DNA from 4 places in the Hymenobacter sp. UYAg731 genome. Region 1 is predicted to be linked to each of the others. Evidence: riboswitches for the same ligand, from Rfam matches in the RefSeq annotation. Region 1 holds a riboswitch; each other region holds the start of a gene.

Region 1 (7,366 bases):
CGCGCACATCGGGGCAGAATTCGGCCAGCAGCGCGGCCGTGTGCTGGCGCTGGTCGAGGCCGTGGTAGTGTAGCGCGCCCTTGTCGGTTTGCATACGCTCGCTGCGGCCGCCGGCCAGCACGAGGCCGCGCAGCACCGGCACCGCCAGCTGGTACCATTGCCGGATGAAGGCCGCGATTCTGGCGGTATCGGCCAGCGGCAGCACGGGTGGCAGCGGGGCGGCGCTTAGATGTTCCAGCAACACGGCGGGCAGCTCCGTCTGGCCTTCGGCGAGGAGAATCAGGCGCACGTCGGTGAGGCGGTCGAGCTTCTTATCGAGCGGCTTGCGCGGGTCGACGATGACGACCTGCTGGCGGGCGCGGAAGTGGTTGCCGTTCACCAGCACCACGCTTTCGTGGGCCAGCAATTCGGGCTGCGAGAACTTATCCAGCGCCCGCGTCAGGTTGAGCTGGCGGTAGGTGATTTTATCCACTAGCTCGGCCGAAAGACCATTTTCGGCGATGTAAGGCACGGGCTTGGCCGCGATACCCAACGATTCTTCCGCGGCCGCAGAGCCGGCGGCGGCGTGGTCGGCATCGACGTAAGCCACGCGAAATTGCGGGGCCAGCAGCGGCAGCAACCGGGCTACCAGCGTTTGAATATCGCCGCAGGGCGCACCCAGAATGGCCAGCTCGTGGCGGCCGAATTCGCCCACGTCGGGCCGGGCGAGGGCAGCGTGCTTGGTCCGTTTTACGGTTGAGGTTGCGCTACTTTCCATGGTAAAAGTTACGAATTTTCGGCGCGATGAAAGTCTTTTTTGCCGCCGGTTTTCTCGATGAGCTGCACGCCTTCGATGCGGATATCATGCGAAAAAGCCTTGCACATGTCGTAGATGGTGAGGGCGGCCACAGTAGCCCCGGTCAGGGCCTCCATTTCCACGCCGGTGCGGCCCGTAACCACGGCGGTGCATACCACGCGCAGGGCATCGGCCCCATCAGGCTCGATGGTGATGTGGCAATCGTCCAGCCCCAGCGGGTGGCAGAGGGGAATGAGGTCGGCCGTTTTTTTGGCCCCCATGATGCCCGCCAGGATGGCCGTGTGGATAACCGGGCCTTTGTGCGAGGGCATTTCGCCGGCCTGCACGCGGCTCAATAATTCTGCGCCCAGCACCACGCGGCAGTGGGCTCGGGCCACGCGACGGGTGGGCATTTTGGCTCCCACATCCACCATGGTGGGCTGGTTGACGGCGTTGACGTGGGTGAAATTCTTGGTCAGCATAGGGCGTAGAGACGCATATTTGCGTCTAATCGTTGGATGGATAGTAGCGCGGACTTTGTAATCCGCGTCCCCAGCAAATATCCGAACGACAGCCAGGCGGCGCGGGGGCGCGGACTACAAAGTCCGCGCTACTCCTATTGTTTTACCGCAAACTATTGGGCCGGGCAGCCGTTTTCACCCCGGCACCGGGCCAAAATCGCCCCGCCCGCCCCGGCGAAACCCGCCGCGCCGGCCCAACCGGGCCGCCTATTTCACCCCGATTTTTATCATGACCAATACCGCATTAGTCGTTGGTGCCAGCGGCATCATCGGCAGCAACCTGGCCCAGGAGCTGCTCGCTCATAACTGGCCTACCTACGGCCTGGCCCGCCGCCCCGGCACCGACATTGCCGGCCTGCAACCCGTGGCCGCCGACCTCATGGACGTGGCCAGCCTCGAAACCGCCCTGGCCGAAATCCGGCCCACGCACGTCTTCATCACCAGCTGGATGCGCAACGACACCGAGGCCGAGAACATCCGCGTGAACGGTGCTATGGTACGCAACCTGCTGGCCGTGCTTGGCCCGAAGCATACCGTGCAGCACGTAGCCTTGGTAACGGGTTTGAAGCACTACCTGGGGCCGTTTGAGGCCTACGTGAGCGGTGGCGTACCGCCGCCCACGCCCCTGCGCGAGTCGCAGCCCCGCCTGGCGCTCGACAACTTTTACTACGCCCAGGAAGACGAGGTGTACGCCGCCGCCGCGCGGGACGGCTTCACCTGGAGCATCCACCGGCCGCACACCATCATCGGCAAGGCGGTGGGTAATCTGATGAACCTGGGCACCACGCTGGCCGTGTACGCCAGCATCTGCAAGGCCACGGGGCGGCCGTTCCGCTGGCCCGGCTCGCGGGCGCAATGGGAAGGCTTGTCGGATGTGACCGATGCCCGCGTCATCGCCAAGCAACTGGTGTGGGCCGCCACCACCGAGGCCGCCCGCAATGAGGCCTACAACGTGGTGAACGGCGACGTTTTTCGCTGGAGCCAGCTGTGGGGCCGCCTGGCCGAGTGGTTTGGCGTGGCGGCCATGGGCTTCGATGGCACCATTCACCCACTGGAAACGGAGATGGCCGGCGATGCCGACCTGTGGCGCGAAATTGCCACCAAAAACAGCTTGGCCGAAGCCGATTTGAGCCGCCTTGCCTCGCCCTGGCACACCGATTTGGACCTGGGCCGGCCCATTGAGGTGATGACGGACATGGCCAACAGCCGCAAGCGGGGCTTCACCGTGTTCCAGCCCACGGAGGACTCGTTTTTCGATTTATTTGCGAAGCTGCGCGAGGACCGGCTCATTCCGTAGGGCGCTAATTGAACGTCATGCAGAGCGCAGCGAAGCATCTTTACCTCAATACTAACTCTTCCGACTAGAATTACTACTGCAATAAAGATGCTTCGCTGCGCTCTGCATGACGTGCTTTTCGATGTAATTTTTACAACCTTCCCCCCATGCTCACCCCCGCCGAAGCCACCGCCCGCGTCCTCGCCACTGCCCACCCGCTGCCCGCTGAAACCGTGGCCCTGCCCCACGCCGCCGGCCGCATCCTGGCCGAAACCCTCACGGCCGACCGCGACTTTCCGCCATTCAACCGGGTGGCGATGGATGGCATTGCGGTGAGCTTCGCCGCCTGGGCCGGGGGTCAGTCGGAATTCGACATTGCCCACACCCAGTACGCTGGCGAGCCCGCCCGCCCGCTGCCCGGCCCGCAGCAGGCCGTGGAGGTGATGACCGGCGCAGTGCTGCCGCCCGGGGCCGATGCGGTGATTCGCTACGAAGACATTCTGCTGCACGACAACCGCGCCCGCATCCAAATTCCGCCGCCCGCTGCGTCCGGCGTCAACATTCACCACCAGGCTGCTGACCGCCGCGCCGGCGATGCCTTGCTGCTGACCGGCACCCGCCTCGGCCCCGCCGAACTGGCCGTGGCCGCCACCGTGGGCGCGGCTGAAATAGCCGTGCTCCGCGCGCCCCGTGTGGCCGTGGTGAGCACCGGCGACGAGCTGGTGGGCATCAGCGCCACGCCCCTGGCCCACCAGATTCGGCGCTCCAATGTGTATGCTCTGCAAGCGCTGTTTGCGCAGATGGGGGCCGATGTTTCGCTGTTTCACCTCTCCGATAACGTGGAGGAATTGCGCGTGGGCCTCACCAATATCCTGGCCGCCGGCTTCGATGCCGTGGTGCTGAGCGGGGCCGTGAGCAAGGGCCGCGCCGACCACCTGCCGGGCCTGCTGCGCGAGCTGCACGTTGAGGAAATCTTCCACGAAGTGCAGCAGCGGCCCGGCAAGCCGCTCTGGTTTGGGGCGCGGGCCAGCGGGCCGGTGGTGTTTGGGCTGCCCGGCAACCCGGTGTCCACCTTCATCACGGCCTGCCGCTACGTACGGCCCTGGCTGCGCGCCGTGCAGCAGCCCGAGGGTGCGGCCGAAACGGCCGCCACTATTGAAGCGCCCGCGCCGGCCGTGCTCACGGTTGATATCGCCTTCAAACCCCAGCTCACGCACTTCGTGCCCGTGCGCCTGACCGTGGACGCCGAGGGCCGCCGCCTGGCTACGCCCCTCCGCGTGGGCGGTTCCGGCGACATGATGGGGCTGGTAGGGGCCACCGCGTTTCTGGAGCTGCCGCCGGAACCGGCCGTGTTTGCGGCGGGCAGCGCATGGCCGGCATGGGGGTTGTAGCTCGGTAGCCGCTATCCAGAACCCGTCCTCAACAAGGCGGGAGCCGCTTTCGCAACTCCGGAAGGCTATCCCACCGAGGCGGGATGCTCTTCTGAAGTCCCAAAAGCCGACCCCGATAAGGCGGGATGCCCTTCCAGCAATCCAAAACCCACTCCCGACTTGTTGGGATGGCCTTCCGGCACTCCAAAACCCGGCCCCAACTTGTCGGGGTGCCTTTCCGCACCTCCCGAAGTCGGCACCGACTTGTCGGGCTACGCTACGCCGTTAGCTGCCGCAACCGCAGGTGTTGCAGCAGCATAATGGTTTTGCCGTCCTGGATTTCGCCCGTTTTCACCAGCGCCAGGGCTTCCGGCAGCGGCATTTCGAGCACCTCGATTTCCTCTTCCTCGATGCCACCGCCGGCGTGCTGCTCGGTGGCCGCCGAGTATTCGGCCAGGTAGAAAAACAGGCGCTCCGTGACCGAGCCGGGGCTCATGAAGGCCTCCATCACCTTCTCAACGTGGGTGAGGCGGTAACCGGTTTCCTCCTCCGTTTCGCGGATGATGGCCGCGTCCGGGTGCTCGTCATCGAGCAGGCCGGCACAGGCTTCGATGAGCATGCCCGTGGGGTTGCCGTTCACGAAGGTGGGCAGGCGGAACTGCCGGGTCAGGATGACGTGGTCGGTGGCGGGGTCGTGCAGTAGGATAACGGCCCCGTTACCCCGGTCGTAGGCCTCGCGCGATTGGGTTTCCCAGGTACCGTTTTTGCGTTGGTAGTCGAAGGTGATTTTGCGCAGGGTAAACCAGTCGTCGGATAAGGTTTCCTGCTCGCGGAGGCAGATTCGTGCGTTCATACAGGGGTTGAAAGTTCGTTGTTGAAAACAAGTAACGACGCGGTTGGGCAAATCGGTACCGCAGCTAACCGTCGGCGAAAAGCCCGCCGCCCGCCCTTTGCATCCCGGCGAACGCCTGGCCCGGGACCGCGCAGCCGGCCTAACGGTGCGCTCACAACGCCTGCGTTGGCTTGCGCCGCAACGCCCGTTCCGTTGTATCTTCGTCCTACGCTGCTATCCAGAAAGACCGAGGGACCGGGCCCGATGACGTCTTGGCAACCTACCACGAGTAGGTGCCAACTCCCGTTTCACCGCCGTTTTTGGTGAAAGAAGATGACAGCCGGAACCGGACGCTTGCGCCCGGGTTTCTTTCTGGATATGCGCCCTTACGCTGCTATATCGACCCAGAAAGAAATGTCCGTTTCCGCCCCTACCCTGCCCACTATTTCTCCGGAACGCGAAGCTTTCGCTTCGCGCTACCGCCTCCCCGAGCTGCTCCGCCAGCGCCTGCTGATTCTCGATGGCGCGATGGGCACCATGATTCAGCGCCACCCGCTCACGGAGGAGGATTTCCGGGGCACCCGCTTCGCCGACCATCCCAAGCCGTTGCGCGGCAACAACGACCTGCTCAGCCTGACCCGGCCCGACATCATCAAGGGCATTCACGCCGAATACTTTGCCGCCGGGGCCGATATGGTGGAAACCAACACCTTCTCGGGCACCACCATCGCGCAGGCCGACTACGGTCTGGAGCACGTCGTGTATGAGCTGAACTACGAGTCGGCCCGACTGGCCCGCGAGGCCGCCGATGAGTATGCCACGCCGGAGCGGCCGCGCTTCGTGGCCGGCGCGGTCGGCCCCACCAACCGCACCGCCTCGCTCTCGCCCGACGTCAACCGGCCCGGCTTCCGCGCCGTGACGTTTGATGAGCTGGCTACCGCTTACCTGGAGCAGGTGCGCGGCCTCGTGGACGGCGGCGTGGACACGCTGCTCATCGAAACTATTTTCGACACGCTGAACGCCAAAGCGGCGCTCTACGCCGTGCAGAAGTTCTTCGACGAAGGCGGCCGCGTGGTGCCCGTCATGATTTCGGGCACGATTACGGACGCATCGGGCCGCACGCTTTCGGGGCAGACGGTGGAGGCTTTCTGGAACTCGATTCGGCACCTGCCGCTGCTGAGCGTGGGCCTGAACTGCGCCCTCGGGGCCGACCAGCTCCGCCAGTACGTGCAGGAGTTGAGCCGCATTTCCGACGTCCACATCTCGGCCTACCCCAACGCCGGCCTGCCCAACGCCTTCGGTGGCTACGACGAATCGGCGGAAGAATTTGCCGCGCTGGTAGAAGATTATCTGAAGGAAGGCATCGTGACGGTGGTGGGCGGCTGCTGTGGCACGACCCCGCAGCATATTGCCGAATTGAGCAAGCTGGCCGAGAAATACCAGCCCCGCCAGCTACCCACCAAAATTCCGCCGGCCACCCGCCTGAGCGGTCTGGAGCCCTTCGGCATCACTAAGGAAAGCCTGTTCGTGAACGTGGGCGAGCGCTGCAACGTGACCGGTTCGCGCGCTTTTGCCCGCCTCATTCGCACCGGCGCGTATGAGGAAGCCCTGGCCGTGGCCCGCCTACAAGTGGAGGAAGGCGCGCAGGTCCTCGACATCAACATGGATGAGGGCATGCTCGATTCGGAGCAGGTGATGACGACGTTCCTGCACCTCATCGCCTCGGAACCCGACATTGCGCGGGTGCCGGTGATGATTGACTCCTCGAAGTGGAGCGTGCTGGAAGCCGGCCTGAAATGCGTACAGGGCAAGAGCATCGTGAACTCGATTTCGCTGAAAGAGGGCGAGGAAGCCTTCCGCGAACGGGCCCACACCGTGCGCCAGTACGGGGCCGCCGTGGTGGTGATGGCCTTCGACGAAAACGGCCAGGCCGACTCGCTGGAACGCCGCAAGGAAATCTGCCAGCGCAGCTACGATATCCTGACGAAGGAAGTGGGTTTCGACCCCTCCGACATCATTTTCGACCCCAACATCCTGACCGTGGGCACGGGTATGGACGAGCACCGCAACTACGCCATCGACTTCATCGAGGCCGTACGCTGGATTAAAGGCAACCTGCCCGGCGCGCTCACCAGCGGCGGCATCAGCAACATCAGCTTCTCCTTCCGGGGCAATGATTTGGTGCGCGAGGCCATGCACACGGCCTTCCTCTACCACGCCATCCGGGCGGGGCTGGACATGGGCATCGTGAACCCCGGCCAGCTCGGCGTATACGACGAAATCGAGCCCAAACTACTGGAGCTGGCCGAAGACGTGCTGCTGAATCGTCGTGACGATGCCACCGAGCGCCTCGTGGAATTCGCCGATACGGTGAAGCAGAAGGACAAGGCCGAAGTAGTGGCCGACGAGTGGCGCAGCCTCCCCGTGTGGGAGCGCCTGCAACACGCGCTGGTGAAGGGCATTACCGAGTTTATCGACGAGGATACCGAGGAAGTACGCCAGCAGGTGAACCGGCCGCTGGAGGTAATCGAAGGGCCATTGATGGCCGGCATGAACGTGGTGGGCGACCTGTTCGGGGCCGGCAAAATGTTC
Region 2 (7,366 bases), on a different contig from region 1:
TGCGGCACTTTGCCTCCATCAACACCCAGCGCTGAATCACCTCGCCTTCCTGCCCGGCGTCGCCGCAGTTGATGACTTCCGTGGCCTCGTCCACCAGCTTCTTAATGGTCTGGAACTGGCGCACCACGCCGTCGTCGCGGCGCATGAGCTTGATGCCGAACGAATCGGGAATCATGGGCAGGTTGTGCAGGTTCCAGCGCTTCCACTCGGGCTGGTAGTCGTCGGGCTCCTTGAGCTGGCAGAAGTGGCCGAAGGTCCAGGTGACCTGGTAGCCGTTGCCTTCCATGTAGCCGTCCATGCGGCGGGTAGCGCCCAGCACGGTGGCAATCTCACGCGCCACGCTGGGCTTTTCGGCAATGCAAACTATCACGTAATTCGGGTTGATTGGAGGGCTTCGCCGAGGGGGTTTCGGCGTGCGGAATCAACAAAAATACGCTGCAAAAAGGTCGTTTGCCTGTAGCATACGCTTTAGCGTGTGCTACAATTCATCCAGCTCGGCCTGCAGGTTCCGGCGGGCGGCGGCGTCCAGCTCGGCCCGCCAGGCGGGCGTGTGAAATAGCACCGGCGCGGCCAGCATGGTGGCCAGCACCTTGCGGCGGCCGGGGCGATAAAGCAGCAGCGGCACCCGGCGGTATTCGCGGCGGATTTGCCGGGCGTATTCGCGGTACACGTCGGCGGGCGCGCCCAGAATGCTCAGGTCGGCATCGAGGAAGGCCAGCAGGTCGGCATCATCGGGCGGCTGGGGCAGGGTGTGGTTGGCGGTGCGGTTGATGAGGAAGGCCACACGCTGCTGCCGGGCGGGCTCCAACGTCGAATGCTGGAGAAACTGAAGCGCCTCGGCGGCGCTGCGGGCTTCATTATCGGATTTCAGCGCGTGGTACACGGCATCGTGAAACCAGACGGCCAACTCCACCACGGGGCGGTCCTGCAAATCGGCGGCATCGAGGCGGTGCAATAGGTTTTCGAGGTGCTGGAGGGTGTGGTAGTGGCGCGTGGGGGCCTGGTAAGCCGCAGCCAGGCGCTGAAATTCGGCTTCGCGACGGGCCGCGTCGGGCACGAAGGGGGCCGTGAGGCGGTGCCAGCGGGCGGAGAAGTCGGGGGTCATCAAGTTGTTCAATGGTTCTACTCGTTGCGCTCGGGCACCAACTAAAGCGTAGGCTAAGGCTACGTGGCTCGCAGGCTACTTGCCCAGCACCGCCAGCAGCTCGCGATGCAGCGCCTGGGCCAAATATCGGGCTTCGTCCAGGCGCGACTCGGTGTAGCGCTGGGCTTCAGCGGTGTCGGCGGTGGCTTCCCATTCGTTGAGCGCGGCCAGGGTGGCGAGGCGGGTGAGGGACTGCTGCACGGTGGCATCGAGGCGGGGGAGCAGGGCTTCCGATACCGTGAAGCCGGTGGCCAGGGCAGCTTGCAGGCGCAGCAGCTCCTGGGCTACCTGGGCCAGGTCGCGTAGCAAGTGGCCCTCCGAGGGGCTGAGCTGGCGGGGGCGGCGGTCCATGATGCAGAGGCTGCCCACGGCCAGGCCGCCAGGGGTGCGCAGGGCCTGGCCGGCGTAGAAGCCGAGGTGCATTTGCTGGGCCACGTAGGGGTTGACGAGCGCGCAGGGCGCGGCGGCCACGTCGCGGAACTCGGTAAGGTCGTCGCTGAGGATGGCCACCGAGCACATGCTGTCCTGGCGGTCCACCACTTGGGCTTCGGGCAAGCCTTCGTTGCCGATGAACACCACGTCATCGGCCCGCACCAGGCTCACGAGGGCAATGGGCATGTCGAAGAGCTTGGCCACGATGCTCACAAAATCATTGAACACCTCCTGCCCCGGCGTACCCAGCACCTGGTAGGGCTGCAGGGCCGCCAGGCGCTCGTGTTCGTGCGAAGGTATCAGGCCGGGGTACTGGGTGGTGTCCATTGATAAGCGGAGGAATACTGCCGCCAACTACTTGAACAGGGCATAAGTTTGGCGATGTGTGCAAACGTAAATGTACCGCGCCAGGCATGAGCAATGGCTGAACGCCGGTACGCGCGTACCGCGCCCGTTTACGGCCGGCGGAGCCCACAGTACGCGCGTACCCTGCCCATTTCCGTCCGGATGAGCCCGTGGTACGCGCGTAGCACGGCCATTTCCATGAGGCGGAGCCCGTGGTACGCGCGTACCACGCCCATTTCCGTCCGGCGGAGCCTCTGGTACGCGCGTACCGAAGCCATTTCGGCACAAAAAAGCCCGTGGTACGCGCGTACCACGGGCTTTTTTGTTTCTGGCAGCGGCTAAGCTTCCGGCGTGCCTTTCATGCCTTTTGGCACTTTGGGGCCGCTTGACTTTGACACCAGCGCATTGCTGAAATCAAAAAACGGGGCCGCCCGCTCCGGCTGCTTGGCGAATTCGAGCAGCAGCGTGAGGTAGACGTGGAACAGGGCCAGGCAGGTGGTTTCGCGGCCGTCGTGCAGGTCGATGCGCTGGGTGCCGGCGATTTTGGCCATGCCATCGGCGCGGCGCAGCGAGGCCGAGAGGGCTTCGAGCACCTTGCGGCCCTCCGTGCGCTGGGGCGAGGTGAAGGCCGTAGGCCGGGCATCGAGGGCATCGAGAAAGGCCGTGAAGGCATCTTCCACCTTGGTCTGGGTGCTTTTGGTGAGGGCGGCGCGGCCCTTGGGGAAGAGGGCCAGCAGGTCGGGGCTGCCCGCTTCGTAGGTGGGATTGATGACCTTGCGCTCCATCCGCTTCACGTAGGCCTTGAAGTCTTCCAGGGCCTGGGCCAGGGTGCTGGTGCTGGCCTGGCCCTCGCCGGAAAGCTGGCCGGCGTGGGTGGCGCGGTAGTCGGTGAGGGCCACGTCGAGGGCATCGGCCACGGCGCTGTACTTGCCGCCGGCGGCCTGCCGGAGGGCCTGGAGGGTGAAGGCGGCCATGTCGGCAAACTGGTCGCGGTTGAGGCGCAGGTTCTCGAAGAAATTCTCGAACCGGGCGGCGTATTTGGCTTGGGCCATGCGGTAGATGGGGGTTGGTTTGGTGAGGCAACGGCCCGGCAGTTTGCCCGGCCGGGCGGAAGGTAGCGCAAACCGGTGGCTTTGCGACCGGCCGCCCCGGCCGCGCCACGCAAAAAGCGGGGCACCTCTTGCGAAGCGCCCCGCCCGCCCACCGGCCGGCCAGCAAGTAGGGGGTTAAAAGATGCGGTAAAACAGCGTTTTGCCGTTGCCGCTACCGCCGCTGCCGGTGGTGGTGATGTGGCCGGTATTGCCGTTGCCGTCGTAGCCGCTGGCTTTGTTGCTGTTCGAGGTGCAGCTCGTGACGGTGTGCGCGATGGTCTGGCCGGCGCTGCCCAGCTTGAAGCCGTTGCCGTCGCCGCTGCCACCGTAGCCGTTATTGGTCGAAGTGCAGCTCGTGATTTTCACGGTATAGGGCTGGCCGTAGAGGTCCCAGCCATCGTCGGAATTATGGTTGGCAGTGCAGTGGTCGAACTTGTTGTTGGCCCCGGCCGAGAGCTTGCAGGCAAAGCCGTCGGCGTTTTCGCCGCCGTTGGCCGTGTCGAAGTTCTCGGTGGAGGTGCAGTAGGTGATGTTGTCGTCGTGCGCGCCGTTGTACACCTGCAGGCCCGAGTCCTTGTTGGCCGTCGTGGTCACGTTGTTGGCGTAGTTATAGCCGCCAATTTGGAAAACCAGCCCACAGTCCGGCGCGTTCTTGATGGTCATGTTGGTGATGTTCCAGTAGCTCCCGTTCACCTTCACGCCCCAGCCCGAGGGCACCCCGGAGCAATCCAGCGTGCCGCCCGTGAAGTTGATTTTGGCGCTGGACGTACCGCTGCGCAGCAATTGCAGCGTGCTGGTGAGCCGAATGGTGCCGCTCACGGTGATAACGTCGCCGGGATTGGCGGCGGCAATGGCGTTTTTCAGGGCTGTTTCGGTGGTCACCGTGGTGCTCACATCGGCGCTGGCCGTGGTAGCGGCGAGGGGTTTCCCATCGGCCGATGGGTCGTTGGTTTTGGAGCACGCGGCCAGGGCTGCGGCAAGTAAGAGAATGGCGGGAATTCTTTTCATAGAAGACGGTTTTGATTAGGATGAAAAGGCGTAACTAACGGGCCGATTGGGTGGCCAAACGTAGGCTGTTCCGGCCGCGCCGCAAGCTGTTTTCCGGCATTAAACTGCGCAATCGATGCCGGCATCGATACCGGTATCGATTGCATGACGGCGGCTCAATTATTGCTCCGTGATATAGCAGTATTTCAAAGCTATAACCCCGTCCGGCTGGCCCACCCCGCCGCTGTGGGCCGGGTGCCCACCCACGGCCCCCACAACCGGCCGCCGGGGCCGCCGTAGAACCGGCACACCTTTTCCCTCCCATTTTTATGGCCCGTATCATCGTTGGTTTATTCACCAGCACTTCCGAAGCCGAGTTTGCCGTGGCCCAGGCGCAGGCCGCCGGCCTCGCCCCCGGCAGCATCAACCTGGCCACCCGGCAAACCCTGCAAGCCCAGCACCTGCCCGACGCCGGCGCGCCCGCCGAACCCTTCCGCACGGGCGTGACGCGGTTTTTCACGGACCTGTTCAGCGGCAGTACGCTCGATGATGCGCCGGCCTACATCGCCGCCACCGGTCCCGAGCACGCCGTAGTCACCATTGAAACCGCCACCGGAGAAGAATCCGAGTTGGCCCGCGCCGTCCTCGACCGCTGTGGGGCCGTGGACGTGTACAAGCAGCGCCCCCTCAGCCCCACCGCCGCCCCCACCGCCGGCGGAGTGGACCTCGAAGGCGACCTTGACCGGGTGCGCGACGATGAGGAGCTGGACGCCAACGGGCTGACCACGCACTAATGCCCCCGGTCCGACCGCTTAGGGCGGTCGGACCGGGGGCATTAGTCTTGCTTCGCGGCCTCCTGCGCCGGCCGCAGCTTGCTGTTCCGCTTCCCGTACCCGAAGTAGATGACCATGCCAATGGCCAGCCACACGATGAGGCGCAGCCATGTTTCCCAAGGCAGCGAGGCCATCATCACCAGGCACACCACGATGCCCAGAATGGGCACCACCGGCACCCACGGCGTGCGGAAGGGGCGCGGCGCGTCGGGGTTGGACCTGCGCATGATGAGCACGCCGAGGCACACCATCACAAAGGCCAGCAGCGTGCCGATGCTCGTCATCTCGCCCACTACCGCGATGGGCACGAAGCCCGCGAACACCGCAATGAAGCACCCCAGCAGCAGGCTGGACTGAAACGGCGTGTTGAATTTCGGGTGCAAGCGCGAGAACACCGGCGGCAGCAGCCCATCCTTCGACATCGAGAAAAACACCCGCGACTGCCCCAGCAAATCCACCAATATCACGGACGTATAGCCGATGAGAATGGCCAGAATCACGGCCGAGCTGAGCCAGGCATAGGGCGTTTTCTCGATGGCAATGGCCACCGGCGCGGCGCTGTTCTTGAACTCAGTGTAGTTGGCCAAACCGGTCAAGACGTGCCCGAATAGCACGAACAAAACGGTGCATACAGCCAGCGAACCCAGAATGCCAATGGGCATATTGCGCTGCGGGTTCTTGGTTTCCTGGGCCATGGTGGCCACAATATCGAAGCCAATAAAGACGAAGAATATCACGCCCGCCCCGCGCAGGATGCCGCTCAGGCCGAACTCGCCAAACGTGCCCGTGTTAGCCGGGATGTAGGGTTGGTAGTTGGCCGGGTCAATGTACTTCCAGCCCAGCGCGATGAACACCAGCACCACGGCCACCTTCAAGGCCACCACCAGCGCGTTGAACCACGCCGACCCTTTCGTGCCCCGCGTGACGATGGCCGTAATGGCCAGCACGATGAGCATGGCTGGCACGTTTACGAAGCCGTGTACGGTGCTGCCATCGGCCAGCGTGGCCGACTCGAACGGCGACATCACCAGCCGCGCCGGGATGTGCAGCCCGTATTTACTCAGGAACTTGATGAGGTACTGCGACCAGCTGATGGCCACCGTAGCCGCCCCTACCGAGTATTCGAGCACCAAATCCCAGCCGATAATCCAGGCAAACAGCTCGCCCATGGTGGCATACGAATACGTGTAGGCCGAGCCCGAAACCGGCACCATCGCTGCAAATTCGGCGTAGCACAGCGCCGAGAAGGCGCAGCCCACGGCGGCCACCACGAAGGAAAGCGTCACGGCCGGCCCCGCGTTGTTGGCCGCCGCGATGCCGGTGAGCGAGAACAGGCCCGCCCCAATAATGACCCCGATGCCAATGGCAATCAGGCTCACGCCGTTCAGGCTGCGCTTGAGGGTGTTCGCCCCCGTTTCGGCCGCTTCCGCTCGGAGCAGCTCCAGTGATTTTTTCAACATAATGAGATAGAAACGCGCCACGCTACCGCCCCAATCGGAGCAGCCGTGCCGCAAAGCAAAAAACCCGTAAAAAAGGAATGAAAATGCGCCGGCCGTAGCTTCAGCTACGCGGCGCTACGGCCCGCAATCAACAGCAACAACAGCCCGCGACCATCGGTCCTGTCATCAACAAACGGACACAAAAAACACCAGGAAAAGCAAGCGAGGCAGCAGGAACGGCAGGCACGGCAGTTGTTTTTATATAATCAGGAGTTGGCACCATACCCACGGTTGCGGGTGGTTGCCGGCGCGTCATTGAGCCTGTCTCTCAGCGCCTCTGTATAAAAACAATCCTTCGGGGAGAAAGAATTGATGCCGCAAAGGTAATGCCGGATGCGTACCCCGCCGGCGGTTTGGGCAAAAAATAGACCGTCAGGCCGAGCGCAGCCGAGGCATCTCGCGTGCAGAAGCAAACCAATCGTTGAAAAAGGTTACTACCACACGCGAGATGCCTCGGCTGCGCCCGGCATGACGGTCGTGAGAATCACCCCGCTGACCTCCCCCTCCTACCGCCGCAGCGCCAGCCGCACGCCGGCCATCAACCAGCGGCCGGGCATCTGGGCACCGAGCAGGTCGGAATACTTCGCGTCGAACAGGTTCTGGGCCTGGCCCACCACCCAGAGGCGCTCGGGCAGCAGCGCCACATCAAGGCGGCCATTGATGACCACGTAATCGGGCGTGAGCTGGGCATCGTTCACGGTGGCACTGGCTACAGTCTGCTGGCTGGCGCGCTGCTTGTATACCCCGCCCAGGCTGGCCGTGAAGCGACGATGCACCAGGCTCACATTGCCGCTAACGAGCTGTTTCGCCACGTTGCTCAGGTATTGCGATACAATGTTGCCGTCCACGTTCAGGTGGGTATAGGTGTAGCCCACGCTGCCTTCAAGGCGCAGGCCCTCACTCAACTGGGCGCGGGTACTGGCTTCGAATTCGAGGCCCTGCGTGCTCACGGCAAACAGGTTTTGGGCGTAGCGGTAAGTGCTGGCAGGGTTGAGATTGGTGAAGCCGGTGCCGGCCTGCACCTCGCTGCCGTGC
Region 3 (7,366 bases), on a different contig from region 1:
CCACTCAGCCACAGCAGCTGGTTGGCCGACAGGTTGGCGGTGAGCTGCTGGAGCTGCGCTTCATCGAGCGCGGGCGAGAGGATGGGGAGCGTTGGCATAATCGAGTCGGAATGCAGGTAGGAGGGAGGTAATCGGCTCAAATTGATTGCTAAGCCACTTTCGCGTAAGCCAGCAGCTCCGGTAGCAGCTCAACTGCCACCTCTGCTGCTGCCACCGTTGCGGGCTGCTTCATCAGCCGCACCACTTCGCCCAGCACTATCACGGCCGGCGCACCCAGGCCCGCACTGCTGGCGCGCCCGGCGATATCGGCCACCGTGCCGGTCACCACGCGGGCGCTGGGCAGCGTGCCATTCTGGATGACGGCGGCCGGTACCCCGGCCCCGCCGTAGCGGGCAAATAGCGCCGCGATTTCCGCCAGCCGGCTCATGCCCATCAGGATAATCGTGGTAACGCCGGGCGTCTGAGCCGCTTCGAGGAGGGCGGTCGAGAGCCGCTCGTCGGCCGTGGTGGCCGTGAGCACCCGGAAGCCTTCGCTCAGGCCCCGGTGCGTGGCCGGAATGCCCATGCTGCCCGCCGCTGCCACCGCGCTGCTGATGCCCGGCACGTAGTCCGTGGCCAGCCCGTGGGCTTCGGCATGCAGCATTTCCTCGCGCCCCCGGCCGAACACGAACGGGTCGCCGCCCTTCAGGCGCACCACATGGCCATAACGGTAGGCCTGCTGCACAATCAGTTCATTGATGCCTTCCTGCGTGTAGGCTTTGAAACCACTGCGTTTGCCCACAAAAATTAGCGGCACGCCGGGCCGGACGTGCGCCAACAGGGCATCATTGGCCAGCGCGTCGTACAGCACGACATCGGCCGCGGCCAGGGCTTTCGCACCTTTCAGCGTCAGCAGGTCCGGGTCGCCGGGGCCCGCGCCCACCACGGTCAGGCGGGGGATGAAAAGAGGGGAATCAGCCATATTACAGGTCAAATACTAGATGGAAAACACCGCTTCGGCGGGCACTTCCTCGGTGAAATATTCCGGGTCGGTGGCGGCGATGAGGCCGGCGGCGAGCGTGGCCCCGGTTTGCTCATCCACTAGGATGAAGGCTCCGGTCACGCGGTTCTGGCGGTACTCGTCTACCACCAGCGAGAGGGCAGTTTTCAGGCGCACCCGCACGATGTCGTTGAGCCGGGCCTCGTCGGTGCCCTGGCTCTCGAAGGTTTCGATGTTGGTCTTTTGCAGGATGGTGGTCACGACCGCCTTCACCGTGGCCGCGTGGTGCTGCACCAGCAGCTTGCGGCCGGCGCGCAGGGGCCGCTCATCCATCCAGCAGAGGGTGGCTTCCAGTTCGCGCACCACGGCCGGGTGGGCGCTGGTGGGCACAATGGTCGCGCCCCGGCTCACGTCCACATCGTCGCGCAGGCGCAGCACTACTCCCTGCGGGGCACTGGCCGTGGCCACTTCCCGCTGGTTCACCTCAATGGCCTCAATCACCGTTTCCAGCCCCGAGGGCCAGATGCGGACCCGGTCGCCGGGCCGGTAGGTGCCGCTCTGAATCCGGCCAGCGTAGCCCCGGTAGTCGGGCAGCTCTTCGGTTTGGGGCCGAATCACATACTGCACCTGGAAGCGTGGCTCATTTGGGTTAACATCAATGGCAGCGGGCACGCTTTCCAGATGTTCCAGCAGGCTGGGGCCGTGGTACCAAGGCAGGAAATCGGAGCGGCGCACCACGTTGTCGCCATTGAGCGCGCTCAGCGGAATGGCAACCACGCTGGGTAGTTTCAGCTGCGCGGCAATAACCTGGTAATCGGCCACAATTTTCTGGAAAATCACTTCCTCGTGGCCCACCAAATCCATCTTGTTCACGGCCAGCACGAAGTGCTGAATGCCCAGCAGCGAGGCCAGTAGCGTATGCCGCCGAGTCTGCTCAATCACGCCCTGGCGCGCATCCACAAGCACAATGGCCAGGTCGGCATTGCTCGCGCCGGTTACCATGTTGCGGGTGTATTGGACGTGGCCCGGCGCGTCGGTAATGATGAACTTGCGGCGCGGCGTGGTGAAGTATTTATGCGCCACATCAATGGTGATGCCCTGCTCGCGCTCGGCCTTGAGGCCATCGGTGAGCAGCGCCAAATCGACGTCGCCGCCGGTGCTGGCACGGCGCTTTTCCAAGGTGGCCAGCACGTCGAGGGATACGGAGTCGCTGTCGTACAGCAAGCGGCCGATGAGCGTACTTTTACCATCGTCGACGCTGCCGCAAGTAATAAATCGGAGAAGGTCCATTTTTTGTAATGGGGTAATGATTGTTTTCAGAACGTCATGCTGAGCGTAGCCGAAGCATCTCGCGTGCAGCAGTTATTCCTTTATTTCGATTGATTTAGTGTTGCGGTAGAGATGCTTAGACTACGCTCAGCATGACGGCCAGCCGGGATTATTTGCCTAGAAATACCCGTTCCGCTTGCGGTCCTCCATCCCCGTTTCGGAGAGGTTGTCATCGAGCCGGGTCGCGCCGCGCTCGCTCACTTTGGCCAGCAGCAGGTCCTGAATAATGTCGTCGACGGAGGCAGCATCGCTTTCCACGGCGGCCGTGCAGGTCGAGTCGCCCACGGTGCGGAAGCGCACGCGGCGGTTCACGATTTCGTCGGTTTCGTCCAGGTTCAGGTGCTCGCTGAAGCCCAGGAACTGGCCGCTGGGCAGCACCACGCACTGGCGTTCGTGGGCGAAGTAAATCTCTGGCAGCTTGATGTTTTCGCGCTGGATGTAGTTCCACACGTCCAGTTCGGTCCAGTTCGAGATGGGGAACACACGCACGTTTTCGCCCTTCTGGATGCGGCCGTTGTAAATGTTCCACAGCTCCGGGCGCTGGCGCTTGGGGTCCCACTGGCCAAAGTCGTCGCGAACCGAGAAGATGCGCTCCTTGGCCCGGGCCTTTTCCTCGTCGCGCCGCGCCCCGCCAATGCAGGCATCGAACTCAAATTCCTCAATCACATCGAGCAAGGTGTAGGTTTGCAGGGGGTTGCGGCTGGGGTACTTGCCGCCCGGCTCGTGCAGGCCGCGCTCCCGGATGGTGTCCTCCACCCGGCGCACAATCAGCTTTTCGCCCAAAGTAGCGGCCAGCTCGTCGCGGTAATTGATGATTTCCTCGAAGTTGTGGCCGGTATCGATATGCACCAGCGGAAACGGAAACCGGCCCGGCCGAAAGGCCTTTTCGGCCAGTCGCGTGAGGGCAATCGAGTCTTTGCCGCCCGAGAACAGCAGCGCGGGCCGCTCGAACTGACCGGCCACTTCGCGCAGAATGTGAATGGCTTCGGCCTCTAAACGGTCGAGGTAATCGAGATAAACAGGGTTTGATAATGACATAGGAAGCCGAGGCCCGAAAAATCGGGCGAAATTGAAAAACCGGAAGAAGGAGGGTGGGATAAGGCCCGCGAGGGGTGCCTTTGGGGAAGAAAGTAGCGCCAGCGGCCCGGCCGCTAGCGCAGGAATTCGGGCCTAGCCCGGCATTCGCTCCACCACCGGGTCGAGGCCCTGGTGGGCGGCGGTGGCGTGCAGGCCGCACTCCTTGGCGACGGCATCTTCCCACCACCAGCGGCCGGCGCGGAAGTCCTCGCCCGGCGCAATGGCCCGGGTGCAGGGCGCGCAGCCAATGCTCACGAAGCCTTTGTTGTGCAGCGGGTTAACCGGGATGCCGTGGGCCTGCGCGAAGGCTTCGCACTCGGTCCAGGTCCAGTCGAAGAGCGGGTGTACTTTGATGAGCCCGTGGCCGGCGTCCCACTCGGCGGGGTGCATGGTCTGGCGGTTCGCCGACTGCTCGGCGCGGATGCCCGTCACCCATACCTGCTGGCCGGCCAGAGCGCGGCTCAGCGGCTCCACCTTACGGATATTGCAGCACTCCTTCCGGTTCGCAATGCTCTCGTAAAAGCTGTTGGGGCCTTTTTGAGCGACCAATTCTTCGAGCGCGGCAGTTTGCGGCGCGAAGACTTCGATGGTCTTGCCGTAGCGCAGCAGGGTCTTGTTCCAGGTCGAGTAAGTCTCCTGGAAATTGCGGCCCGTATCGAGGGTGAAAACCCGGATGGGTAGGTCGTTTTCGAAGATGAAGTGGGTGATAATCTGGTCTTCCAGGCCGAAGGAGGTGGAAAACGAGACGCGGCCGGCGAAGTGGTCGGCCAGCAGGGCCAGGGTTTCCGGCACCGAGCACTCGGGCAGGTAGCGACGCAGGTCAGCGACCTGGCTCTCAAGGGGTAATGCCATGATGGAACGGGGAGTTTTTCTCCGTAGAAAAAACCAAAATGAGCCGCGAAGGCTGTAAAAACCCGCTACGCGTCGCGCAGTGCATCAATCACCACAAAAGGGATAGCGGGGTGGCCGCCGCAGCAGCCGCCGGAAGAAAAGCCCTAGCTCAACAACCAGCAATCGCCCCCAGCATAACGGCCAGGGGACAGCCCATGCAACAGCACATTCGGCGCGGGGCGGCGAAGGGGACGGGTTGCGGGCGGTGGTTGCGGAATGTGCTCACGGCAGTTTTTTATATTTCAGGACTTGGCACCGTTCCAACGGGTGGGGGTTGCCGGCGTTTCGTCGAGCCTGTCTCTCCGCGCCTCTGTATAAAAATGGGTAGCGCCCCAAACGAGGGTTGCTGGGACAAATGTAAAGGACGAAAATGCGAAATGCCAAAATTTTGTTTCGCGCAGATTGAAACTGCTCACTTCGCCAAAGGTTTGGCGGCCGTGCTTTCGCCGCGTAATTTGCCGTGCAACCCCTGAACCCTGCGCTTGGTCTATGGGTTGCTTAAGCACTTCTAATACCTCGTTTTCTGCATGGAAGCCCTAGCCCACTCCGCCTACGTCGACATCAACGCCCCGTTGGTGGAGCGCTGCCGCCTCAACGACCGCCAGGCCCAGGCCGAGATTTACCGGCGCTACTCCAAGGCCATGTTCAACGCAGCTCTGCGCATCACCGGCGACTATGCCGAGGCTGAAGATGTGCTCCAGGAATCATTCCTGAGCGCTTTTCGGGAGCTGAGCGGCTACAAGGGCGACTCGTCGTTCGGGGCTTGGCTGAAGCGGATTGTGGTGAACAAAAGTATCAACTGCCTGCGACAGCGGCGGCTGGCGCTGGTGCCGCTGGGCGAGCAGCACCACGACGAGCCCGCCGAAGCCGCCGCCCACTCGCCCGAAGACGAAGCCGACATGCACTACCGTGCCGACGTGCTGCGCCGCTGCATTCAGGAGCTGCCCGACGGCTACCGCGTGGTGCTCAGCCTGTACTTATTGGAAGGCTACGACCACCTCGAAATCGCCGGCATCCTGGGTATTTCCGAATCTACTTCCAAATCGCAGTACAGCCGGGCGCGGGTTCGGCTGCGCGAATTAGCCGCCCAGCGTGGCCTTAGCTAAGTTTTTTTATCTGTTATCACTAGTCATTTAACCCCTCAACTACCCTTCATCCTTTTTCGCCCGGCCGCGGTTTTCGTATAGCCCCGTGGCCCGCCCTGAACCTGGACGAACCGTGCGTCTGCTACTCATTCATGGATACCAAGAAAAATAATTCCCTTGAAACCTTCGTCGAGCGGCACCGTGCCGATTTCGACACCCACGAGCCGCGCCCCGACCTTTGGGCCGCGTTGGAGGAACAGCTCAATGCCGCCGCGCCCCAAACGCCGGCCATGCGCCTGGCCGAAGTTTCGGAAATGCCTTTTGCTGCGCCGGTGGCTGCAGTTGCGCCGGTGGCCCAGCCCGCAACTCGCGCCAGCTGGTTTCAGCGCTACGGCGTAGCGGCAGCTTTGGCCCTGCTCGTGTTCGCCGCCGGGGCCAGCGAAGCCTGGAAAGCCAACCGCGCCGCGCCCGAAACGGCCGTGGCGGTTGCGCCCGCCGCCACGCTCAGCAGCCCCGCCACCGACACCGACGCGGCCTTGTACCAGGGTGGCAACCCGCTGTCCCTCACCGCCGCTGAGCACACCACCGGGGCCGACAGCCAGCTGGTGCGCGCCGTGCGCGGCATGGAAGCCTACTACACCAACCAACTGGCCCGCCGCCAAACCGAACTGAGCCAGCTCAGCGGCCCCGGCATGGCCGCCATGAACGCCGACTGGCAGCACGAGTTGGTGTCGCTCGATTCCAGCTACCGCGAACTGAAACAGCAGCTGCTGCACCACCCGCAGCCCGACGCCGTGCTCACGGCCATGAACCGCAACCTGCAAATCCGCCTCGACATTCTGGACCGCCAGCTGAACCTGGGCAACACGGCCCAGGCGGCCCCCAACAACAGTTCTTACGTGCTGGCCGATAGCCGGCGCCAGGCCGAATGAACCAGCCCCTGGTTTTCCGGGTAAGCCGGGTGTTGGCGCTGTGCGGCGGGCTGCTGGGCCTGTTGAGCCCGCGTAGTGCGCAGGCGCAGGACCGCCCGAACCGCTGGGTTATCGTGGGCCACGGCGTGGCCATCAACATTATCACCCCCGAAGCCCGCCGGGCCGAAGCCGCCCTGTTTGGCCTGGAGCCGGAACCTGAGCAGCAGCCCCAGCCCCAACCCCAGCAGAACCCGTTGGTGGACCAAACCGACGGCCAGGGCAGCGCCAGCCTGCAAGTGGAGCAGCGCCGCCACCTGCTGCGCAGCTACGCGGTGGCGAAAAATGGGCGCCCGTTTTCGCTCGATACGCGCTACGGCCGGGTGCAAATCAATACTTGGAATAAGAAGGAAATCAAGGTGGATGCCGAATTGGTGGCACGCTCGGAAAGTGACGCTGGTGCCCGCCAGATTCTTGACGCATTGGGCGTGCAGTGGCTCGACTACGACGCCAAAACCGGGGGCGTGGCCGTGAGCACGCAGTTTGGCCCCGCATTGCGCGGCCGGGCCGGCGGCTGCCGCTACGAGGTGAACTACACCGTGTGGCTGCCCCGCACCACGGCCCTGAAAATCTACAACAGCTTTGGCGAAGTGACCCTGGCTGGCGATGTGAGCGGCCCCACCGAGCTGGCCGTGGAATACGGCACCCTGCGCACCGCCCGCCTCGAAGGCCCGCGCAACCTCATCCGCATCGGCAACGGCGACTGCCGCATTGCCTTCGCCGGCCGCGCCAGCATCGACGCCAGCTACGCCCAGCTGCGCCTCGACACGGGCACGACGGTGGACCTACGCAACAACTATTCCGACGTGGACATTGGTACCGTGCAGGACCTGACCGTGCATAGCAAGTACGGCGACGTGGCCCTGGGCACGGTGCGCAACCTGCGCGGCTCATCAGGCTACTCGCGCTTCACCATCGACAAACTGGACGAAGCCCTCGACATGGCCCTGCGCTACTGCCCCGATTTTGTGGTGCGCGACATGGGGGCCAATTTCCGCCAGGTGAACCTCGACGGCGGTTTTAGTACCATCCGGCTG
Region 4 (7,366 bases), on a different contig from region 1:
GCCTCGGCCAGGGCCGGGCCGTAGTCGGAGCCTTCCTCGCTCATGCGCGTGAGCACGTAGTTGGACGAGCCATTGAAGATGCCCTGCACCGCCCGCAGCGGCTCATGGCTGAAATAGCCGTCCAGCGTCCGCACCACCGGGATGCTGCCGCACACGGCCGCCTCATACAGCAGCGCGCCGCCGTGCTGCTGCTCCAGCTGCACCAACTCGGCGAGATGGCGGGCCAGCATGGCCTTGTTGGCCGTCACCACCCGCCGGCCCTGGCGCAACGCCGCGCTCACTAATCGGAACGCCTCATCGGCATCGTCGATGACTTCCACCAGCACGTCCAGCGTGGGGTCGTTCAGCAGCTCATCGGCGTGGTAGGTGAAGCGGTCGGCGGGCAGCGAACGGGGCTTGGTGGGGCTTTTCACGGCAATGCGCGTGATGGCCAGCCCCAGGCCGGGCTGCTGTTGCAGGATGTCGTAAAAGCCCTGCCCCACGCAGCCAAAACCAATCAGGCCGAGGCGCAGGAGTTGTTTATCAGAATCCATAGGATGGATGGTTTTCAAAGGTCAGAAAAGAAGTAGGGTACGACCCCGCACCCTACCCGTTAATGCACAAACGTGGGCGCGTAGAACAGCTCCAGGAAATGCGTGATGGCCGCCGTTTCCAGCAGGAACCCGTCGTGCCCGTAGCGCGAGTCCAGCTCGGCATACATCGCGCCGGGAATGTGGGCCGCCAGCTCCCGCTGCTCCGTGAGCGGAAACAGGACATCGGAGGTGATGCCCAGCACCAGCGTGCGCGCCCCAATGCGGGCCAGCGCCGCCGGCACCCCGCCCCGGTTGCGGCCCAGGTGGTGGGTGTCCATGCTCCGGCTCAGGGAAACATAGCTGTAGGCATCAAAGCGCGACACCAGTTTATCGCCCTGGTAGCGCTGGTAGGCGCTGGCACGGTGCTCGCGCAACAGCTCGTCGTCGGTAGGGTCGGTCTGGGTTTCGGCGTAGGCCGAGTAGCTGCGGTAGCTGAGCAGGGCCATGGCGCGGGCGGCGCGCAGGCCGTCGTCGCCCCCGCCGGGCTGGCCGGCGGCGTAGGTCGGGTCGGCCTCAATGGCCAGCCGCTGGGCCTCATTAAAGGCAATGCCCCAGGCTGAATGCCGGGCGTTGGTGGCAATGACGACCAAATGGTCGAACAAATCGGGCCGCTGCACGGCCCACTCCAGCGCCTGCTGCCCACCCATTGAGCCGCCAATCAGCGTGTTGATATCCGCCAAATCCAACTCTTCCCGCAGCGCCTCGTGCGCCGCCACCAGGTCGCGGATTGTCAGCAGCGGGAAGTGCTGGAAGCGCGCCTGGCCAGTGGCCGGGTCGGCATCGAGCGGCCCGGTGCTGCCGTAGCACGAGCCCAGCACGTTGGCGCACACGATAAACCACTCGGTGGGGTCGTAGTAGCAGCCCGGCCCTACCAGGCCCGGCCACCAGGCCAGTACGTCGGCGTTGGCCGTGAGGGCGTGGCACACCCACACCACATTGTCGCGGTCTTCGTTGAGCTGGCCCCAGGTCTGGTAGGCTACGTGCGCCCCGGTCAGGGTTTCGCCGCTTTCCAGGGTCAGGTCCGGCAGTTCAAATACTTGGGTTGGCATAATTCAATTAAGTAGCACAGCTTCAGAACCAGCGAACCGGCCCGACGCAATAGTTTCTCACTCCCATTTCTCCTCCCATCACGGAAGAGGCCCGGGCCGGCGCACCGATTCTAAAGCTGCGATAAAACTCGGCCGCCAGCGAGACTGGCACCGACCCGCCAAGGGTGGCCCGCTGGCGGCAATATTGTTAGTGGTTAACGGTTAGTGGTTAACGATTAATCCTCAGTGGTTTTTACCATGTCACTGACCACTAATCGTTAACCACTAAAAACTATACTTCCAGCGGCTGGGCGTGCTTCAGTGCGGGCTCGCCCACTTCCTCGCCCTCCGTCGGCAGGCTGGCCGTGTTGCCGATGGCATCAAACGCCGCCTGCAAGTCGGCCTTGATGTCGTCGAAATGCTCGATGCCCACCGACAGGCGCAGCGAGGTGGGCGTGACGCCGGCGGCCAGCTGCTCCTCCTCGCTCAGCTGCTGATGCGTGGTGGCCGAGGGCTGGATGATGAGCGTTTTGGCATCGCCCACGTTGGCCAGGTGGCTGATGAGCTTCAGGCTGTCGATGAATTGCGAGGCATTTTCCTTGGTGCCCTTGATGCGGAACGAAAGCACGCCGCCGTAGCCGCGCTTGAGGTACTTGCTGGCGATGGCGTGGTAGGGGCTGCTGGCCAAGCCGGGGTAGTTCACGCTTTCCACCTGCGGGTGCTGCTCCAGCCAGTTGGCTACTTTCAGGGCATTTTCCACGGTGCGGTCCACGCGCAGGCTCAGGGTTTCGAGGCCAATGAGCAGCTGCCAGGAGTTGAACGGGCTGATGGAAGGCCCAAAGTCGCGTAGCCCCTCCACCCGCGCCCGGATGATGAAGGCAATGTTGCCAAATGGCCCGCCCTTGCCAAATACGTCATTGAAAATCAAGCCGTGGTAGCCATCGCTCGGCTCGGTGAACTGCGGGAATTTGCCGTTGCCGAAATCGTAGGTGCCGCCATCCACAATCACGCCGCCCACGCTGGTGCCGTGCCCGCCAATCCACTTCGTGGCCGATTCCACCACGATGTGCGCGCCGTGCTCCAGCGGCCGGAACAAGTAGCCGCCCGCGCCAAAGGTATTGTCCACAATCAGCGGCAAGTCGTGCTTCTTCGCAACGGCCGCGATGGCCTCAAAATCCGGAATGCTGAAGCTGGGGTTGCCAATGGTTTCCAGGTAAATAGCCTTGGTCTTCTCGTCAATCAGCGGCTCAAACGAAGCCGGGTTATCACCGTCCGCAAAGCGCGCCTCGATGCCCAAGCGATTGAACGCCACCTTGAACTGGTTGTAGGTGCCGCCGTACAGGTAGGCCGTGCTCACGAAGTTGTCGCCGGCCTGCAGAATGTTGTTCAAAGCAATGAACTGGGCCGCCTGACCCGAGCCGGTGGCCAGTGCCGCCACGCCGCCCTCCAGCGCCGCCACGCGCTGCTCGAACACGTCGGTGGTGGGGTTCATCAGGCGGGTGTAGATGTTGCCGAACTCCTTCAGGGCAAACAGATTGGCCCCGTGCTCGGCGCTTTTGAATACGTAGCTGGTGGTCTGGAACAGCGGCACGGCGCGGGCCCCGGTGGTGGGGTCGGGCTGCTGGCCGGCGTGGAGCTGAAGGGTTTCGAAGTGTTGGGGCTGAACGGACATGATGTTGATATTTTAAGCGGTGAAGCGTTGATTATGAATGTTGAATTAGAGTTGAGCCAGCGCCTCCAGCAGCACGGCCGGGTCGGGCCGCTGCTTAAAGTTGGCTTCGGTGGCGGCCCAGGCAATGATGCCATCCCGGGCGATGACGAACGTGCCCGTCAGCGGCAGCTCGCCGCTATCGTCGCCGTTGAAAATGGCCAAGTCGATGCCCACGCCGTGCAGCGTGTGGTACACGGCATCGCCCACCTGGTAGGCCAGCCCGTACTGCCGGGCCACCGCGTTGCCGAGGTCGCTCAGCACTGGGAAGCGCAACTCCTTTTCCTCGGCCGTGAGGCTGGTGAGGTCCGGCGTTTGGGGCGAAACAGCCACCAGCGTGGCATTAAAGCCCTTGAAATCGGCCAGGGCCTGGTTGTAGGCCCGCAGTTGCACATTGCAGTAGGGGCACCAGTTGCCGCGATAAAACACCAGCACCACCGGGCCGCTGGCCAGCAGCGTCGTCAGCGAAACTGGCTGGCCCGCCGCGTCTGGCAGGGTGAAAGCGGGAGCCGTTTGGCCGGCCCGGAGGCTGCGTTGCGCCAAACCGGCCGCATGCACGGCCGCAATGCCGGCATCGATGGTTTGGCTGGCGGTGGCGGGCAGCAGGGTGGCCAAGTGTTGGGCCGTAGCGGCCAGTTCGGGTTGAATGGAAGCGGGAGTGGTGAGCGTGGACATGCGAAGTCGAGAAGAATATCTGGGTGAGGGAGAGAGACTTCTTCGGGGAGCATGGTCCGCCTGGGGCGGTAGTCCGGTGCAGCGCGGGCCGGCCAGTGGCCGCGTTCAGCGCATTCGATGCACCCGCGTGGCCCCAACGGGCCAGGTACAATGGCATTCCCACGAAGAAGAAAGAGGAGGTTGTTAGGCCGAAATCAGACTAGCAACAACACGCGCAACAACAGCACATTCGCATTCGCCCGTTGGGCAATGCCACAATCCGGCCGCCATCGGCCGAAACGAAGAAACCCGATGCCAGGGCGCGAAAAGCAGCCGGAGCATTCGGGAGAAAAAAAGCAGGATGTGAGGGATTTTCCATGGCACTCGAATCATCTGTCCCAGCGCGGCCGAAGCTGCGGGTGGGTAGGAATTGGCACCTTTCGTTTTGCGAAGGTTGCCAGTGGGTCACGGAGCCTAGTCTCTCGCCACTTCTGTATAAAACTTGAAAACTGCCCACCGTTAGCGGGGAGTACCTGTTTGGTATTGGCAAATGTACGGGAGAATTTTTGGGATGGGCAAGCGGGGGAGTGAAAATATTTTTGGTGGGGTGTTGGTGAACGTCTGGAACGTCATGCCGCGCGTAGCCGAGGCATCTCGCGTGCTACTGCTGAGTTTTTTTCCACGATTGGTTTACTCTCCCGAGCGAGATGCCCCGGTTACGCTCGGCATGACGTTCTGGGAGCATCGCCCTTATGACCCCACCAAACGCAAAAAAGCCACCCTGAAACAGAGTGGCTTTTCTCACCTTTTTTCTGCAAAAAAGTACCTAGAGACTAGGTATGGTCAACACCTGTCCCACTTCAATGTGGTCAGGGTTGTCGCCGATGAGCGCCTTATTGGCGTCGTATATCTGGTGCCACTTGGCGGCGTCGCCGTAGTGGTGTCTTGCTATTTTGGAGAGGGAATCACCGCTGACAACGGTATACGTGTTGCCGGTGGCTTCCGGTTTGGCATTGCCAAAAAAATCGGTGCCGCCAGCCGCCGGCTTAGCCGCGGGCTCTGCGGGCTTCTGGTCGCCTTTGTCGCTGATGAAATCGAAGAGTCCCATGGTATCAGTGAGGTTAAATGGAGAGATGAGTGCTGCCGAAAGCGCTTGTGAGCGGGCCGACCGGGTTGCTATACGGGCAAGCCCAAGCGGGGTTGCGCTCTAAACTCTTTTGCGTCTGCGTCGTAAGCCGACGAGTCCGCACCTCGCGTGTCACTTTCATTCTTTCACCATCACCCTTTTTGCCCATGAAACTCCAGTCCCTTTTTTCGCTCCGTTACTTCGCCAGTCTGCTGCTGCTTGTGTCGCTTTTTGCCGCTTCGTGCAGCAACGATAAAGGCAAAGTGGAGGGCGTGAACATGCTGTACGGCACCGATAGCAAGGTGTGGAAAACCGCCAAGGAAACCGATACCGCCGGCGACAAAGTAAAGCAAACTGACGCCCAAAAGCAGGAAGAACTGCGCATTTTCGCCAACGGTACTTACAACATGACCGGGGCCAGCGGGGCCGTTTCGGGCAAATACACGTTTGACCAAGCCGGCAAAACTGTCACCATGACCCCCGACGGTACCACTACCAGCAACACCTTCGCCGTGGAAACCCTCACTGACAAAAAGCTCACGCTGAAATCGGCCGACGGGGCCGCCCTGATGCTCGAAGCCGAGTAAACCATTCCGGAATCAACCAAACGAAAAGCCTCGAACCACGCCGGTTCGGGGCTTTTTTTGTGGCAGAATTCCCGCCAGCGCCATTCGTTTTTGCCTCAGTGCGCTACCTTTCTGCCAATTCCGACCGCGCTGTGCGGCTTTCCTCCTCCTTTTTTCTGTTGATGTTTACTCATCTGAAAGCGGCCACCGCGCTACTCGCGGTGGCCCTGTTCGCGCCGGCGGCCTATGCCCAGGCCCCTAATCCGCTGCCCACCCACGCAGTGCGTAGCATCAACCCGACGGATACCGATTTCCGGGATTTGGAATTCCTGAAAGCGGAAATCGGCCCGGCTCGGGTGGTGATGCTGGGCGAGCCCAGCCACGGCGAAGGCAACGTGTTCGAAGCCAAAATCCGGCTCCTGCGCTTTTTGCGCCAGCAAATGGGCTTCACCACGGTGGCGTTTGAGAGCGGGTTTTATGACTTGCACAAGGCCCAGCAGGCGCTGGAGGCTGGCCGCCCGGCGCAGGAGGCCATTGGCAACAGCGTGTTTCCGGTCTGGACATCGACGCAGGAGTTTCAGGGCATTTTGCCACTGCTGGGCCGGCAAGGGCTGCGCGTGGCCGGCTTCGACCCGCAGCTGACCGGCGAGTACAGCGGCGATATGGTGGACGACCTGGAGGAATTCCTGGCTCCGGATAAGAGCGCGGCCCTGCTCAATTATGACTACCTTGAGCAGGTCATCGGTTTCATGGGTGAGCATTTCTCATTTGTGCCCACCACCACGCTCGCCGAGTTTGAGAAGGAAATGGCCAAAGTGGCCAAGCTGGTGAACAAAGCCGCCACCGGTTCCGACGCGAAGCGGCGCACCGAAGCCACGTTCTGGCAGCAAAACCTGCGCAGCCTGCTGGCTCAGGCCCGCGACTATGCCCTGAACGACCCCGGCGCGAAAACGGAGCAGGAGTTCAAGGCAACTGACAGCAACCCGCGCGATGCCCAGATGGCCGACAACCTGCTGTGGTATGTGAAGCAGCACCCGCAGGAAAAGGTGGTTTGTTGGGCCGCCCTGCCCCACCTGGCCAACCGCACCGACCACTTCGATAATGCCGAAATGCAGGCCTACCGGCCCATGGGCCGGGCCGTGAAGGATGGCCTCGGCCCCGACCAGGTATACATTCTGGGCACGCTGGCGGGCAGTGGCACCCACGGCTTCCCGGCCATGGGCTACAAGCCGGTGCCCGCACCGGTGGCCGGCTCGCTCGAAGCCGGCCTGCTGGCCCAGCCCGCCGACTACGCCTTCGTGAGCCTGAAGCACGACGCGCCGGGCCAGCGCCTGACCACGTATGCGTTGGACTATCAGCCTGTTGCCGGCCCGTGGAGCGAAGCGGTAGATGGCTTCCTGTTTTTGCGCGGTGTGAGCCCGCCGCACGGCGCAGCGGCCGGTGCTGTTGTTGCCGAAGCAGCTTCGGTCGATAGCACGGTGGCCCGTACCAGTCCAGGCGCACTGAATCCGGCGGCCCTGCCCCGCCGCGTGCGGGCCGCCGCTGCCGGAGCCACCGCCTTGGTGCGCGGCGTGGTGCTCGACCGCAAAACCGGCCAGCCGGTGCCCTACGCTTCGGTCTCGGTGTCCGCCCAGGGCGTGGGCACGGTGGCCGACGGGCAGGGCCGCTTCGTGCTGCGGGCCAGCGGGCCGGTGCAGGTGAGCAGCGTGGGC

What was found. Region 1 has a riboswitch for S-adenosylmethionine ahead of metH (methionine synthase). Riboswitches for the same ligand answer to the same signal wherever they lie in the genome.
Region 2: another riboswitch for S-adenosylmethionine. It lies ahead of ACVWYF_RS03260 (amino acid permease); the one in region 1 lies ahead of metH (methionine synthase).
Region 3: another riboswitch for S-adenosylmethionine. It lies ahead of ACVWYF_RS11135 (phosphoadenylyl-sulfate reductase); the one in region 1 lies ahead of metH (methionine synthase).
Region 4: another riboswitch for S-adenosylmethionine. It lies ahead of ACVWYF_RS21990 (peroxiredoxin-like family protein); the one in region 1 lies ahead of metH (methionine synthase).

The regions. Positions count from the first base shown of each region.
Region 1 is NZ_JBSSEC010000006.1:96,356-103,721, reverse strand. It holds gene ACVWYF_RS18480 (NTP transferase domain-containing protein) at 1-757, opposite strand, end outside; gene moaC (cyclic pyranopterin monophosphate synthase MoaC) at 766-1,257, opposite strand; gene ACVWYF_RS18470 (SDR family oxidoreductase) at 1,526-2,593, shown strand; gene ACVWYF_RS18465 (molybdopterin molybdotransferase MoeA) at 2,740-3,963, shown strand; gene ACVWYF_RS18460 (NUDIX domain-containing protein) at 4,220-4,795, opposite strand; SAM riboswitch class I at 5,006-5,114, shown strand; gene metH (methionine synthase) at 5,303-7,366, shown strand, end outside.
Region 2 is NZ_JBSSEC010000001.1:751,317-758,682, forward strand. It holds gene ACVWYF_RS03230 (DNA topoisomerase 3) at 1-370, opposite strand, end outside; gene ACVWYF_RS03235 (HD domain-containing protein) at 479-1,105, opposite strand; gene ACVWYF_RS03240 (GAF domain-containing protein) at 1,181-1,903, opposite strand; gene ACVWYF_RS03245 (hypothetical protein) at 2,260-2,973, opposite strand; gene ACVWYF_RS03250 (right-handed parallel beta-helix repeat-containing protein) at 3,148-4,020, opposite strand; gene ACVWYF_RS03255 (hypothetical protein) at 4,329-4,793, shown strand; gene ACVWYF_RS03260 (amino acid permease) at 4,835-6,292, opposite strand; SAM riboswitch class I at 6,527-6,619, opposite strand; gene ACVWYF_RS03265 (TonB-dependent receptor plug domain-containing protein) at 6,838-7,366, opposite strand, start outside.
Region 3 is NZ_JBSSEC010000003.1:699,927-707,292, reverse strand. It holds gene ACVWYF_RS11155 (assimilatory sulfite reductase (NADPH) flavoprotein subunit) at 1-98, opposite strand, end outside; gene cobA (uroporphyrinogen-III C-methyltransferase) at 149-961, opposite strand; gene ACVWYF_RS11145 (sulfate adenylyltransferase subunit 1) at 977-2,269, opposite strand; gene cysD (sulfate adenylyltransferase subunit CysD) at 2,426-3,346, opposite strand; gene ACVWYF_RS11135 (phosphoadenylyl-sulfate reductase) at 3,479-4,237, opposite strand; SAM riboswitch class I at 4,509-4,597, opposite strand; gene ACVWYF_RS11130 (RNA polymerase sigma factor) at 4,804-5,382, shown strand; gene ACVWYF_RS11125 (hypothetical protein) at 5,514-6,293, shown strand; gene ACVWYF_RS11120 (hypothetical protein) at 6,290-7,366, shown strand, end outside.
Region 4 is NZ_JBSSEC010000010.1:14,671-22,036, forward strand. It holds gene ACVWYF_RS21975 (homoserine dehydrogenase) at 1-533, opposite strand, end outside; gene metX (homoserine O-acetyltransferase MetX) at 593-1,621, opposite strand; gene ACVWYF_RS21985 (O-acetylhomoserine aminocarboxypropyltransferase/cysteine synthase family protein) at 1,893-3,272, opposite strand; gene ACVWYF_RS21990 (peroxiredoxin-like family protein) at 3,318-3,983, opposite strand; SAM riboswitch class I at 4,349-4,464, opposite strand; gene ACVWYF_RS21995 (LysM peptidoglycan-binding domain-containing protein) at 4,789-5,070, opposite strand; gene ACVWYF_RS22000 (hypothetical protein) at 5,256-5,675, shown strand; gene ACVWYF_RS22005 (erythromycin esterase family protein) at 5,837-7,366, shown strand, end outside.